DNA from 3 places in the Duganella vulcania genome. Region 1 is predicted to be linked to each of the others. Evidence: predicted binding sites of a transcription regulator. Region 1 holds the regulator's gene; each other region holds the start of a gene.

The links. The regulator sigma-54, encoded in region 1, starts transcription at its own class of promoters, with help from an activator protein. The targets are predictions, from matches to a motif close to TGGCANGNAANCTGCTTT.
Positions count from the first base shown of each region.
Region 2: a site for sigma-54 is predicted at 2,661-2,678, ahead of GTP90_RS23840 (flavin monoamine oxidase family protein). Genes of this name have one in related genera too.
Region 3: a site for sigma-54 is predicted at 3,178-3,195, ahead of GTP90_RS30365 (urease accessory protein UreD). Genes of this name have one in related genera too.

Region 1 covers NZ_WWCX01000024.1:5,443-10,492, reverse strand. The annotation lists gene lptC (LPS export ABC transporter periplasmic protein LptC) at 1-145, shown strand, start outside; gene lptA (lipopolysaccharide transport periplasmic protein LptA) at 174-761, shown strand; gene lptB (LPS export ABC transporter ATP-binding protein) at 764-1,516, shown strand; gene GTP90_RS15445 (RNA polymerase factor sigma-54) at 1,520-2,998, shown strand; gene hpf (ribosome hibernation-promoting factor, HPF/YfiA family) at 3,076-3,435, shown strand; gene GTP90_RS15435 (enoyl-CoA hydratase/isomerase family protein) at 3,528-4,613, shown strand; gene GTP90_RS15430 (antitoxin) at 4,842-5,050, shown strand, end outside.
Region 2 covers NZ_WWCX01000056.1:32,973-38,022, reverse strand. The annotation lists gene GTP90_RS23855 (TonB-dependent receptor plug domain-containing protein) at 1-31, opposite strand, end outside; gene GTP90_RS23850 (RidA family protein) at 78-593, opposite strand; gene GTP90_RS23845 (c-type cytochrome) at 605-1,018, opposite strand; gene GTP90_RS23840 (flavin monoamine oxidase family protein) at 1,015-2,622, opposite strand; gene GTP90_RS23835 (TnsB C-terminal domain-containing protein) at 2,936-4,774, opposite strand; gene GTP90_RS23830 (DEAD/DEAH box helicase) at 5,030-5,050, opposite strand, start outside.
Region 3 covers NZ_WWCX01000104.1:5,348-10,397, forward strand. The annotation lists gene ureC (urease subunit alpha) at 1-1,647, opposite strand, end outside; gene GTP90_RS30355 (urease subunit beta) at 1,649-1,975, opposite strand; gene GTP90_RS30360 (urease subunit gamma) at 1,987-2,289, opposite strand; gene GTP90_RS30365 (urease accessory protein UreD) at 2,311-3,168, opposite strand; gene GTP90_RS30370 (PEP-CTERM sorting domain-containing protein) at 3,351-4,040, shown strand; gene GTP90_RS30375 (NAD-dependent epimerase/dehydratase family protein) at 4,149-5,033, shown strand.

The DNA.
Region 1 (5,050 bases):
ACGGATGGAAACCACCGCGCCGGTGGCGCTGGAGATCGGCAACGCCACCGCCAACGGCGTCGGCATGAAGGCCAACAACGCCACGCGCGAAGTGCAGCTGGGCGGACGCGGGCAGCTGGTGCTGCCGCCGCGCCCCGGCCATTGAAGAACCAACGATGAAGAATGGAATGACGATGAAAAAATTGATATTGTCGGCCGCCGTGCTGCTGATGGCGGCCTGCGCCGCCCACGCGGAAAAGGCCGACTCCACCAAGCCGACCACGATCCAGTATGATGATCTGCAGATCGACGACGTCAAGCAGGTCAAGACGCTGATCGGCAACGTGATCCTGACGCGCGGCACCTTGCTGCTGAAGTCGCCCAAGGCGGTGATGACCACCGACCCGGAAGGCTACGACTTCGTCGTGCTGACCAGCACGCCGGGCACGCCGGCCACCTTCCGCCAGAAGCGCGACGGCGCCGGCGACCAGTGGGTCGAAGGCGAAGCCGAGCGCATCGAGTACAGCAACAAGACCGACCTGGTCAAGCTGTTCTCCAAGGCCAAGGTGCGCCGCCTCGAAGGCGGCCGCCTCAGCGACGAGGTCAACGGCGAGTTCATTTCCTACGACAGCCGCAAGGAACAGTTCGCCGTGAAGAACACCGTCACCGGCGAGAGCAAGCCGGGCGCCGGCCGCGGCACCATGGTGATCCAGCCAACCATCCGCCCGGCCGCGCCGGCCGCCACGCCAGCCGCGTCGACGCCGCCGGCCACGGAGAAGTGAGCATGGAACCATCCTGCGGTAGCACCCTGATCGTACGCGGCCTGCAAAAGACCTACGGCAAGCGCCAGGTCGTGCATGACGTGTCCCTGCAAGTGGAATGCGGCGAAGTGGTGGGCCTGCTCGGCCCCAACGGCGCCGGCAAGACCACCTCGTTCTACATGATCGTCGGCCTGGTGCCGTCGGACGCCGGCAGCATCGACATCAGCGGCACCGACATCTCCTCGCTGCCGATCCACCGCCGCGCCTCGCTCGGCTTGTCCTACCTGCCGCAGGAAGCGTCGGTGTTCCGCAAGCTGACGGTGGAAGAAAATATCCGCGCCGTCCTCGAAATCCAGAAAGTGGACGGCAAGCCTTTATCCAAGGCTGCCATTGATGAACGGCTCAATACCCTGCTGGCCGATTTGCAGATCGAAAAGCTGCGCGAGAACCAGGCGCTGTCGCTTTCGGGCGGCGAGCGCCGCCGCGTGGAGATCGCGCGCGCACTGGCCACCAACCCGCGCTTCGTGCTGCTCGACGAACCATTCGCCGGGGTCGACCCGATCGCCGTCATTGAGATCCAGCGCATCGTGCGCTTCCTCAAGGAACGCGGCATCGGCGTCCTCATTACCGATCACAATGTGCGCGAGACGCTGGGCATCTGCGACCGCGCATATATCATCAACCAGGGCACGGTATTGGCTTCAGGCCGGCCAGACGACATCATCGCCAACGAATCGGTGCGTCGCGTGTATCTGGGTGAACACTTCCGTATGTGACCCATGAAACAGTCTTTGCAACTGCGCACGTCGCAGCACCTCGCGCTGACGCCCCAGTTGCAGCAGTCGATCCGGCTGCTGCAACTGTCGACGCTGGAGCTGCATCAGGAACTGGAACAGCTGCTGACCGATAATCCGCTGCTGGAGCGCCTCGACGACCCGCTGGACCGCTCGCTGCGGCTGCTGTCGGACGGCGCCATCAGCCAGCAAGCCCCGGTCGGCGACGCGCCGCCGGAAGGCCCGCCCAACGCCCAGGAGGCGCCGGCCGCCGACGCCGACAACTACGACGGCCCGGCCGCCGACACCGAGAGCACCAGCAGCGACGCCGACGTCGACTGGAGCGACGCCGGCCGCAGCAAGGCGCCCGACGACGAGGATGCGCGTCCGCAGCTCGAGGCCAGCCACTGCACGCTGCGCGAGCACCTGATGGAGCAGATGCGCGTGACGGTGCTGGAGATGCGCGACCGCGCGCTGGTCGAGCTGATCATCGACGCGCTGGACGAGAACGGCTACCTGGAGGAATCGCTGGAGGAAATCCACGCCCGCCTGCCGGAAGAGCTGGAGGTGGACCTCGACGAACTGCGCACCGCGCTGTCGCTGCTGCAAAGCTTCGACCCGATGGGCGTGGGCGCGCGCAACGCGTCCGAGTGTCTGGCGCTGCAGATCAAGCGCCTGCCGGGCATCCCGCTGGTCACGCGGCGCATGGCGCTGGCCATCGTGGAAAATCATTTGACCTGGTTTGCCCAGCGCGACTTCAACAAATTGAAGAAGGCGCTGCTGTGCGACGACGAGGATTTGCGCGAAGCACAAACCGTCATCCGCCAGTGCAATCCGCATCCGGGCTCGGCGTTCGCGTCGGACGTGTCGGACTACGTGGTGCCGGATGTGATCGTCAAGAAATCACGCAACGGCTGGCAAGTGAGCCTCAACAACGACGTCATGCCGCGCCTGCGCGTGAACGCCATGTACGCCAACCTGCTCAAGCAGGGAAAAGGCGAGGGCGCGATGGGCGCGCAGCTGCAGGAAGCCAAGTGGCTGATCAAGAATATGCGCCAGCGTTTCGACACGATTTTGCGCGTCGCACAAGCGATAGTAGAACGACAAAAGAACTTTTTCTCGCACGGCGCGGTCGCCATGCGCCCCCTTGTGCTTCGCGAAATTGCTGATACACTGGGTCTACACGAGAGCACTATTTCTCGTGTAACAACTCAAAAATATATGCTGACCCCGCATGGCATGTTTGAGTTGAAATATTTCTTTGGTAGCCATGTCGCCACCGAAGCGGGGGGGGAAGCAAGTTCGACGGCGATACGCGCACTCATTGTGCAATTGACAGGAGCAGAAGACCCGAAAAATCCTTTATCCGACAGTAAGATTGCGGACATGCTGGGAGAACAAGGCATGGTGATTGCGCGACGAACTGTTGCCAAATATCGCGAAGCTTTGAAAATCCCGCCAGTCAGTCTCCGCAAGTCTTTGTAGTTACTTGGTTCCTGCGCGCCCGGTAGCAATGGGCCCCGCACTAACCGTAAGAAGCGACATTATCTTTAGGAGTGTGTATGAATCTCACCATCAGTGGACATCATCTCGAAGTGACCTCGGCCATCCGTGAATACGTGCAGAGCAAGCTGGAACGCGTCACCCGCCACTTTGATCAAGTGATTGATATTGCTGTCATCCTGACCGTAGATAACCTTAAAGAGAAAGAGAAACGCCAGAAGGCTGAAATCAACCTGCGCATGTCGGGCAAGACCGTCTACGTGGAAAGCCTGTCCCAGGACCTGTACGCCGCCATCGACACCTTGGTCGACAAGCTGGATCGGCAGGTCATGAAGTACAAAGCCAAGGTCCAAGAGCACGGTCACGATGCGATCAAGCATCTCCCGGATAGCTACGAACCCGCTGCCGCCGCCCTATAACAACGGCCCCGGCACCATCAAACTAAGGGCGCACTGGCGCCCTTTTTTGCGCCCGCATAGAATAGGGTTTTCACCACTATCCTGCGCACCCCATGAGCGAATACGTCCACACCAGCGTCAGCAACGGAACCGGCTTCATCACGCTGGACCGGCCCAAGGCCTTGAACTCTTTATCGCTGGCGATGGTGCGCGACATCACGCAGGCGCTGATGGCGTGGCGCGACGACAGCGGCGTGGCCGCCGTGGTCATCCGCAGCAGCAGCGAGAAGGCCTTCTGCGCCGGCGGCGACATCCGCTTCTTCTACGACGCCGGCCGCGCCACGCCGCAGGGCGGCAGCGCGCTGGTGGAGGACTTCTTCACCGAGGAGTACGCGCTCAACCACCTGATCCATTTTTATCCCAAGCCGTACATCGCGCTGATGGATGGCGTGGTCATGGGTGGCGGCATGGGCGTGGCGCAGGGCGGCCCCGGCTGCCGCGTGCGCATCGTCACCGGGCGGACCAAAATGGCCATGCCGGAAGTGAACATCGGCCTGTTCCCGGATGTGGGCGGCAGCTACTTCCTGTCGCGCGCGCCGGGCAAGCTGGGCTGCTATCTCGGCGTGACCGGCGTGACCATTAGCGCGGCCGACGCGCTGTACGCGGGACTGGCCGACCACTACGCGCCGGCCGAAGCGATGGAGGTGCTGGAGGCCATCCTGGAATCGACCGCCGGCGCGGAACTGGCCGAGGCCATCGCCGCCTTCGCCGAGCCGTTCAAGGGCGCGGCGGGCGACAGCAAGCTGGCGGCCGAGCGCGCCGCCATCGATCGCCACTTCGGCGCCGGCTCGGTGCCGGCCATCATCGCCTCGCTGAAAACGGACGACAGCGCCTTCGCGCAAAAGACGCTGCAGGTCATGGCCACGCGCTCGCCGCTGATGATGTGCGTGACGCACGAGCTGGTCAAGCGCGGCGCCGCGCTGGACGTGGCCGGCTGCCTGCGCATGGAGCGCACGCTGGTGCGCCACAACTTCGAGGATGGCGAAGTGATCGAAGGCGTGCGCGCGCTGGTGATCGACAAGGACAACGCGCCGCAATGGAAGCCGGCCTCGCTGGACGAGGTGGACGCCGCCATGGTGCAGCGCTTCTTCCAGCCGGTGTGGCCGGACTACGCCCACCCGTTGCGTCACCTGGACTAGACACCGATGGCGGTGGAACTGGATCGGACGAGCCCGTCGTCATGGCCTGCTACGAAGTGGTCGGCGAATTCGACTGCTATTTCGGCACCATGATCAAAGACCCGGACGGCCACACCATCGAAGTGGTGCGCTGGAGCCGTTGACGCTGGCGGCGATCGTTGGAAGGGCAAGGTTGACGCGGTTTTGATCTGGCATATACTATCGACATATGCAAAGGAGCGCACTGCCATGCCTGCCCCATCGACGCCATCCAAGCCCAAAGAAGCCAAGCTATTTCGCAACAACCGCAGCCAGGCGGTGCGGATTCCTGTCGAGTTCGAGTTGCCGGGGGATCGTGTACTGATCCATCGCGAAGGCAACAAACTCATCATCGAGCCAGTGACCAGGCCAGCAAACATCGTTGAATTGCTGGCCGAGTGGAGGAAAGAAGCGCCGCT
Region 2 (5,050 bases), on a different contig from region 1:
CGACGCCGGTTTTGAGTATGGCCTTATGCATAATGAATCCCCATTGAATGAAAAAGAAAGTAAGACCTACTGCGTAATTATTTTTTTGCGGCGACGACTTCGATTTCCACCAGCCAGCCCGGATTGCTCAGGGCCGCGACCTGCACCACGGCGCGCGCCGGCAGCTTGGTCTGCGCGCCGCCGAAGTGCTGGGTGTAGGCCTCCATGAAGCCCTTGGTGTCGGCCTTGCCGCCCTTGGCCGGATCGCCGACCAGGTAGACGGTCATCTTGACCACGTCGCTCATGTCGAGCTTCATGCCCTCCAGGACTTCCTTGATCTTCTTGAGCACCGACTCGGACTGGGTCCTGGTGTCGCCGAAGGCGGCCAGCGAATCCGGCGCGGCGCTGGAATCGACGATGGCGGGCACCTGGCCGCTGACGAAGTGGATGGTGGCGGTGGACGGCACGGTGACGGCCAGCGCGATCGGGAAGTCCGATCCGGGGATCTTGTGGCGGACGATGTCGGCGGCTACTGCTTTCGGTGCGGCGCCTGCGGCGGCGGGCAACAGCGCCAGCGCGGCCGGGATCAACAGGGTGGCGAGCGATTTCTTCATGCGTTTTTCCTTCAATGTTTGTTGGACATCTGGCCGTTACTAAAATGGTCGACTTGCAGCACGTCGCGCAGCGCCAGCACCTCGGACTCGCTGAGCGGCGCGCCCTGGTTGCCCCAGCTGCTGCGCACGAAACTGAGCACGGTGGCGATTTCCGCGTCGCTCAAGCTGTCGCTGAAGTCCGGCATGCCGCCGCGCCCCTTGAGCAGCACCGAGGCGACGTCGGTACCCTTCCCTTGCACGAACTTGTTCCCCGCCAGCGCCGGGAAGGCGCCCGGTATGCCCTTGCCGGTGGGCTGGTGACAGGCCGCGCAGTTCTTCAGGAACAGCGCCTTGCCATCCATCTGCTGCGCGCGCGACGGCGAGCTGGCGCCGGCCGCCAGCAGCGCGACCACCACCATCGCCGCCTTGATCAACGCTTCCTTCATGCGCTGGCCCTTTCATGGATCTTGGCGATCTGCTGCCACGCCGATTCGATGGCGCCGGCCTGCCAGCCGGTCAGGTAGCTCAGGTGCTCGCCGGCCAGCAGCACGCGGCCCTCGCCCTCCAGCAGGATCGGGTAGGCGGCGGCGCGGGTCTTCTCGGTCCACTCGGCCCAGCCGCCAAGGTTGTACTGCACGCGGTGCCAGGCGACCGAGAACGCGGTCTCGAAGTTCTCGGTGTACTGCGGGAAGATCTTCTGCCCCGCCTCCAGCGCGAACGCGGCGCGCTCCTTCGGCGACAGAGCGCTGGTCTCGATGGCGGCCGTCTGGTACTGGTAATACCCGAGCAGCACGCCCTTCTTCTTCTGCCAGCCGTAGGACGGCATCGAGATGGTGTTGATGCCTTTGAGGTCGGTGAGGATATGGCCGCCGTACAGGTGCTCGTCCTCCTCCCAGAAGCGGCGCTTCATCTGCAGGCCGATCTTGCCGACCGGCGCGTAGGCCACCGTGGCGACGGCCCTCTTGAACTTGTCCGAGAAGTCGGTGTCGATCTGGCGCAGCACCGACAGCGGCATCGCCACCAGGCAGTAGTCGGCGCCGATGCTGGCGACCTTGCCGCTGCCGGTGTCCTTGTAGGTGACGGTGACGCCCTTGTCGTTCTGGCGGATGGTCTGCACTTCGGCGCGGTAGCGGATGTTCTTGCCGACGCGCTTTTCGAACGCCTTGGCGATGGCGTCCATGCCGCCCACCGGCTGGAACATGGTGTTCTGCATCGGGAAGTCCTGCACCGCGCTGTAGACGTTGCCCAGCTTGGACGCCAGCAGGTCCTTGAAGCCCAGCGGATCGGACGGCGTGCCCGGTCCGGGCGACAGGCCGGCGCCGGGATTGACGGTGAAGCCACGGCCGCTGCGGCCCTTGTATTGCAGGTCGGCGCCGGCCAGTTGGCCTTCGTGCGCCAGGTAGTCCAGCAGCAGGCGCTGGTCGTCGGCGGTGAGCTCCTGGTCCAGCTGCTTGTTCTTGACCGACTTGGCCAAGAGCTCGGAGACGTGGCCGCGCATGTCGGCCTTGATCTCGGCGACGCGCATGCGCTTGCCGGCGTAGGGACCGGCGTTTTCCGAGTAGACGAAGGCGTGGTCGTTATCGTTGACCATGACCTCCAGCGGCACCTCGAACAAGCGCGTGTAGTGCAGCGTCGATTGATGGTGCAACGGGATGCGCCATGGGCCATGGTTGATGTACTGGCCGTCGTCGAAATCGCAGGTCTGCTTCTCGCCTCCGAGCTCGGTCAGGCTGAAGCCTTTGCGCGCGGTCTGGCAGCGACCGCCGGCAAAGGTGCGCGCTTCCAGGATCTGGCAGTGGTAGCCCAGCTTTCCCAGCTCGTAGGCCGCGGTCATGCCGGCCAGGCCGGCGCCCAGTATCAGCACCTTCTTTCCCTTGCCGCTGCCGCTCAGCGCCGGCGGCGCGGAGGCCGTCGAATCCATGCCCATGCCCCACGCGTTCATGGTGTTGAGCAGCAGGCCGGTGCCGCCGACCGCTGCCGCGCGGTACAGGAAGTCCCTTCGAGTAAATGAACTAAACGATTTAAACGATTTTACGGTTTTGCTATTCATCGATGTCCTTTCGTGACTTGCGATTCCATAGCTCCTATCTAGCAATCGTCGTGCCACTGTTCGGGACAAAATAAACATGCTTCACCGCCGAAGCGATCCTTATGGAATAAGGCGGAACGGCATAAAACAATGTCCTTTCACAGCCCCATGGCCGGCACGCCGGAGGCATGAAAAGGCGCCGGCGGCGACAGACTTTATTTGCGCCGGTGGCACCTGCGAAGCGGATGCGGAAGCGGCGCGCCGCACCAGCGAGAGGCGCGCACCGGAATGGAAGGAAGGGGCATGCACGGCGCTGGACAGCGCCGTGGGCGTTTCAATTGGCGAAGCTGGCGATGGCGTGCGTAGTGCTACGTAGGGGTGCTGCGGGGATGGCGGGAACCGGGCGAGGCAACGCCGCGATTTCCACCGCGGCCAGGTGGCGCGGCATGCCGCCGCCGTCGGCCATGTGGCAGGCGTGGAATTGCATCGGCGCGTTCGGGTCCAACAAATAAATCATATCCATGTCGGCCGGATCGTAGACCACCCGCACATGCCACTGCCCGCGCGAGCGCGCACGCTCGAACCAGCGCTCGTTGATGGCGCGCGCGCAGGTGTAGGCGACGCCGGACAGCTCGATGCCGTCGGCGGTGACGGTGGCTTGCGCGGCCGGCATCAGGCTACAGCGCAGCAGCTGTTCGGGATAGGTCTTGAGGCTGCCGCCGCGATGGGCCACGCCCCACTCCCACAACGCGCGCGGCGTGGCATGGCCGGCGCGCGCCAGCGGCGCGCTATTGTTGTGGTACAGGACGCAGTCGATGACGATGCGGGTGAACTGGTCCAGATCGAGCACGCCGTCCAGCCGGCACGGGGCGCCGGCGGCATCCGGTGCCAGCAGCTGGAAACGCTTGGCCAGCACGGCGCGCCAGTCGTCCGGGCCGTCGTTGGCGGCGACGCAGCGCAGGTTGAAGTTGTTGAGCAGCGTGTCGCGCTGGGTGCCGCCGCCCAGGGCGGCGTGCGTGGACAGCGTGTCGGGCAGGTGGCGGCTGGGCCACTGCACGGCCTCGATGCGGCGGCCGAACTGTTGGCTGTAGCGCTGCTTGTCGGCGCCGCAGTGGGCCAGCGCCAGCATGGCGTGCTGCCAGCTGGCGGCGCCCATGCCGATGTAGACCCCGGCCACCATGTGACTGAAAGCGTCGATCGCCACGTACACCAGCGGGCGGCCGATGGTCTGCTGGCGGTCGGCGCGCGAGACCAGCTGCACTTCGGTGCGCACCACGTCCAGGTGGAAGCAGGCGCCGGGACGGCCATCGGCCGGCGGCTGCCAATCGCCGTCGGCGCCAGGCGGGTACGGGTCCGGCGATGGCAGTCCGCGCGCGGTGGTGGCGGCGCTGCGGCGCACCACTTCCGGCGGGCGGTCGTCGTCGTGGTCGAGCCAGTAGTTGAACTGGCCGAAGGTCGGCAGCGCCGCCGGCGCGTCCTGCGCGGCCAGCACACGGCCGCTGCCGGCGTCGATGCGGCGCCCGCTGAAGAAGTCGGCCAGCATCTGCTGGTAGGCGCCCAGCCGCGAGAACTTGGCGTGGCCCGCCGCGTAGCGCGCGATGGCGACGCGGAAGGTGCGGCGGATCTCCTCGTCGGCGTTCATGCCGGGACCATCGCCGGCGTCGTTCTTGCGCGGGCGGCCGCGCTTGACGCCGGCCGAAGCCTGGCGCACCTTGCCTCGCCCACCGGAGTTGCAGTAGTCGGGCAGCAGCGCGTTGGGTGTCTGCCCGCGCTGCCAGTAGCGGCGCAGGTAGCGGTAGATGGTCGGATGGGAGACGCCATGGTCGACGGTGGCCTGCGCCACCAGCTGGCCGCGCAGGCGCGCTTCGTAGATGCCCGGCTCCTGCGCCACCAGCGCCTCGACGATCCGCCACGCGCGCTCGCGCAGCTGCAGGTGCTTGGGCGGCAGCAGCTCCTGGCTGACCACCATCAGGTAGGGATCGGCCGCCAGCAGGCGCGCGCGGCCGGCGCGCAGGTCGGCCTGCAGCAGCGGCAGCGCGACCAGTTCGACGTCGGCCGAACGCGCCGCCACGTCGAACACGTAGGCGTGGCTTTGCTCGGGTGCGATCCACAGCACCCGCAAGGTGCGCTGCGTGGGATGCGTGTACTGCAGCAGGTCATTCCGCAGCAGCATCGGCGCCTCGGGAGTGTAGAAACAATGCGGTCATTCCGTGCTCCTTACTCAACGACTGGTCGGATTCCCTTAATCCAATGCAATAAACGGGCCAGTCGGCGCTCTCCTATGAAAGAGGCCGGCCGGCGCGCGCGCCAGGCGTGCTTGTGGTGCATGGCGGCGGCCGGGGCGCACCGTGCGCGTGCAGGCGGCCCAAATGAAAACAGGGCCTTGCGGCCCTGTGGTTTGCGTGCTCAGTCCTCGATCAGTACGCGATCAGTACTTTTTCTTGAACTT
Region 3 (5,050 bases), on a different contig from region 1:
CAGCAGCTCGCCGTCGGCGCGCACTTCATAGGTTTCGGGATCGACAGTCATCTTCGGCGTGGCGCCGTTGTGGATCATGTCGGACTTGCGCAGCGAGCGCATATTCTTGGCGACGATCAGCGTCTTGTTCAGCTTGAGCTGCTCGCCGATGCCGGCGTCGAACGCCGCCTGCGAGACAAAGGTGAACGACTTCTTCAAGCCGCCGCCGAAGGCGCCGAACATCATCCGGTAATGCACCGGCTGCGGCGTCGGGATCGAGGCGTTCGGATCGCCCATCTGCGCGGCGGCGATCATGCCGCCCTTCAAAATCGTCGACGGCTTGACGCCGAAGAAGGCCGGCTTCCACAACACCAGGTCGGCGATCTTGCCCACCTCCAGCGAGCCCACCGCGTGCGAGATGCCGTGCGTGATGGCCGGGTTGATCGTGTACTTGGCGATGTAGCGCTTGACGCGGAAGTTGTCGTTGCGCGAGGAATCCGGCGCCAAGGGTCCGCGCTGCACCTTCATCTTGTGCGCGGTCTGCCAGGTGCGCATCACCACCTCGCCGACACGGCCCATGGCCTGCGAATCGGACGACATCATCGAGATCGCGCCGATGTCGTGCAGGATGTCCTCGGCGGCGATGGTCTCGCGGCGGATGCGCGATTCGGCGAAGGCCACATCCTCGGCGATGGCCGCGTCAAGATGGTGGCACACCATCAGCATGTCCAGGTGCTCGTCCAGCGTGTTGACGGTGAACGGGCGGGTTGGGTTGGTGGACGACGGCAGCACGTTCGATTCGCCCACCGCCGCGATGATGTCCGGCGCATGGCCGCCGCCCGCGCCTTCGGTGTGGAAGGTGTGGATGGTGCGGTCCTTGAACGCGGCCAGCGTGTCGGCCAGGTAGCCGCCTTCGTTGAGCGTGTCGCTGTGGATGGCGACCTGCACGTCCATGCGGTCGGCCACGGACAGGCAGTTGTCGATGGCGGCCGGCGTGCTGCCCCAGTCCTCGTGCAGCTTCAGGCCGATGGCGCCGGCGCGCACCTGCTCCTCCAGCGGCTCCGGCAGCGACACATTGCCCTTGCCGAGGAAGCCCAGGTTCATCGGGAAGGCGTCGGCCGCGCCCAGCATCGCGTGCAGGTGCCACGGCCCCGGCGTGCAGGTGGTGGCCGAGGTGCCGGCGGACGGCCCGGTGCCGCCGCCTATCATCGTGGTCACGCCGCTCATCAGCGCTTCCTCGATCTGCTGCGGGCAGATGAAGTGGATGTGCGTGTCCACGCCGCCGGCGGTGACGATCATGCCTTCGCCGGCGATGATCTCGGTGGCGCCGCCGATGGCCATCGTCACATCCGGCTGGATGTCCGGATTGCCGGCCTTGCCGATGGCGGCGATCATGCCGCTTTTCAGGCCGATGTCGGCCTTGACGATGCCCCAATGGTCGACGATCACCGCGTTGGTGATCACCGTGTCCATCACGTCGGCGGCCACGCGCTGCGACTGGCCCATGCCGTCGCGGATCACTTTGCCGCCGCCGAATTTGACTTCCTCGCCATAGGTGGCGAAATCGTGTTCGATTTCGATAAACAGTTCGGTATCGGCCAGGCGGATGCGGTCCCCTTTGGTGGGGCCGAACATTTCCGAGTAGGCGCGGCGCGAGATTGTAACCATGTCAGCCTTTAGGTGGATTGGGGTCCAGCTTGCCCATTACTTTGCCATTGAAGCCGAACACCTTCTGGTCACCGCCCAGCTTCACCAGTTCCACCGTGCGCTGCTGGCCCGGTTCAAAACGGACGGCGGTGCCGGCGGCGATATTCAGGCGCATGCCGTAGGCCTGCCAGCGCTCGAACTTGAGCTCCGTGTTGACTTCAAAAAAATGAAAATGCGATCCGACCTGCACCGGCCGGTCGCCCTGGTTGGTCACCACGACGGTCGCGGTGGCGCGGCCTTCGTTGAGGCCGATCTCGCCCTCTTCGAGCATGTATTCACCTGGGATCATGGCGATCTCCTTTACGGGATGGGGTTGTGGACGGTCACCAGCTTGCTCCCGTCGGGGAACGTCGCTTCGACCTGGATGTCGGGGATCATTTCGGGGATGCCTTCCATGACGTCGGCACGCGTAAGGATGCGGGTGCCGTCGGACATCAGCTGCGCGACGGCTTTGCCGTCGCGCGCACCTTCCATGATGGCGCAGGTGATCAGCGCCACCGCTTCCGGGTAGTTCAACTTCAAGCCGCGCGCGAGCCGGCGTTCCGCGACGATGCCGGCGGTGAAAATCAGCAGTTTGTCTTTTTCTCTTGGTGTCAGGTCCATGGCGTTTCTCAGTTTTGTCTTTCAGGTTTGCCAGATGCGCGGCGTGACGGCCGCGCGGCCCAGCAGGTGCGGGCGCAGGCGGCGCCAGACGGTGAGCATCAGGCGGCGTGCGGTTTCGCTGTCGTCGCCCAGGTGGCGCGCCACCAGCACGCCCCTGGTTTGCGTAACGCCGAAAACGTGCTCGCCGTCGGCCTGGATATCGGCGCGGATCTCGGACAGCACGGCGGCGGGCAGCGGCTTGCCGGCCGCGATCAGCGTGGCGCAAACGGTCCTGCCGTTGAGCGCCAGCGGGCTGTCGAGGCGACCGCCCAGCATCGCGCCCTGCTCCCACCAGATCAATTTGCCGTCGCGGCGGATGCTGCTGCGCTGGGCCACGGTGCCGGTGTTGAAGCTCTCGCCCGAGCCGCGCCGGCCCATGCAAAGGATTTCGCAGCCGATGTAAGTGGCGCCTTCGGCCAGCTCGATGTGCTGGTCCAGCGCCACGTTAGCGGTATCAAAAAAGATGGTCTCTTGCGGCAGCCATTCGAGTGCGGCGCCAGAGGCCACGGCCAGGCGCACGTGCTGGCGCGAGACCTTGCCGTTGGCCTTGTACCACTTGGCGGCGCCCGGCGTGGTGATGAAGGCATGCGCCTGCGCGCCGACGCCGACATTGATCGCCAGCTGGTCGCCGCCCACCACGCCGCCCGGCGGATGCACGACGATGGCATGGCACACCTTGGCGTCCTCCGGGTACAGCGCCTTCTGCACGCGCAGCGGGCCATAGTGCCGGTTGTCGAACAGGCGCGTGGTGCCGCCGTCGTCGGCAAATCCGAGCGTGAGGCTGGCCTGCCATGCGCCAGGGCCGGCGGCGAGTTCTCTGGATGCGGTGGTATCGGGCATGGCTAACGTAATGCAATCGTCATGCCAGCCGAATCACGCGCCACAGGCGATGTAAGGACTTATTTCGCACCAAAGAGAGCCTTGCGCACCATAACGGTGCATGCATGGCGCATCATGTTTTACATTTGTCTTTTTTGCTTGTAAAATAAGCACCATTTTTCATTTCCCATCAAGGACAAGCAATGCGCTTCTCGACTTTTGCAGCCGCTGCGGCGGTTGCCCTGGCACTGGCTCCGGCCGCCCACGCCACCGGCTTCGGCGCCAACCTGATCGCCAACGGTAACGCCGAAACCGGCAATACCACTGGCTGGAATACCACTTCGGCCTTCAGCGTCGTCAAATACGGCGCCAGCGGCGGCTTCCCCTTCCCTTCGGATCCAGGTCCGTCCGACCGCGGCACCTACTTCTTCGCTGGCGGCGACAGCAACGCCAAGTCCACCGCCAGCCAGACCATCGACCTGTCGGCGCTGAGCACCGCCATCAACACCGGCGCCTCGCGCTACGACCTGTCGGCCTGGCTGGGCGGCTATGAATCGCAGAACGACAACGCCACGCTGACCGCCACCTTCTTCGGCAGCGGCGGCGCCGTGCTGTCCAGCGCCAGCCTGGGTCCCGTCTCCAATTCGGAGCGCGGCAACCACACAGGTCTTCTGCTGCGCGACACGCAAGGCTACATCCCGGTCGGCGCGCTCAATGTCGGCATCACGCTGACCATGACCCGCAACGCCGGCTCGTACAACGACGGCTATGCCGACAACCTGTCCTTCGCGGTGGCTGCCGCACCGGTGCCGGAAGCCGACGCCTACGCCATGCTGCTGGGCGGCCTGGCCTTGCTGGGCGTGGTCGCCAAGCGCAAACAGCGCAAGGCTTAAGCCTGATCGTTGCGCCGTAATCAAGGGAGCTTTGCGCCGCGCGGCCTGTTTGGGCGCGGCGCCCGTCCCCATACTGTTTGCTCCCCTAACTGATTACGTGAGCACAGCATGAAAATATTCGTCACCGGCGCGGCAGGCTTTATCGGCGGTTCCATCGCAGCGGGCCTGGTGCGCGCAGGCCATCAGGTGGTCGGCCTGGTACGCAACCCGGAACAACTACAGGAAGTGGCTTCGATCGGCGTGACCGGCGTGGCCGGCACCCTCGACGACCGCGACCTGCTGATCGCCCAGGCCAAGGCGGCGGACGCCGTCATCAACGCCGCCAGCAGCGACAACCGCGCCGCCGTGGAAGCCTTTGTCGATGCGCTGGCCGGCAGCGGCAAGGTATTCCTGCACACCAGCGGTTCCAGCATCGTCGGCGACGCCTCCGGCGGCGAGGCCACGGACCGCATCTACTTCGAAGACCAACTCCCCGCCCCCACCGCCGACAAGGCCGCGCGCGTCGCCATCGATGACCTGGTGCTGGCCGCCGCCGGCAAAGGTGTGCGCTCGGCGGTGCTGTGCAATACGCTGATCTACGGCGACGGCGCGCTGCCGCGCGACAGCGTGCAGCTGCCACGCCTGATCAAGCAGGCCCGCAAGAGCGGCATCGTGCGCCATGTGGGGCGCGGTTTGAACATCTGGTCCAATGTCCACATCGACGACGTGGTCGACCTGTATCTGCTGGCGTTGGAAAAGACCGAGGCCGGCGCGTTCTACTTCGTCGAAAGCGGCGAGGCCTCGTTCCGCGACATGAGCGCGGCCATCGCCCGCGCGCTGGACCTGGGCGACCCGCAGGACTGGCCGCTGGAGCAGGCCAAGGAGGAATGGGGCTACGAGATGGCTTCCTATGGGCTGGGCTCCAACAGCCGCGTGCGAGGGCAGCGGGCGCGCACGCAACTGGGCTGGAAGCCGCATGGTCCGTCGGTGTTTGAATGGATCGCCAAGCAGTGATTGCTTTTTAAATAAAA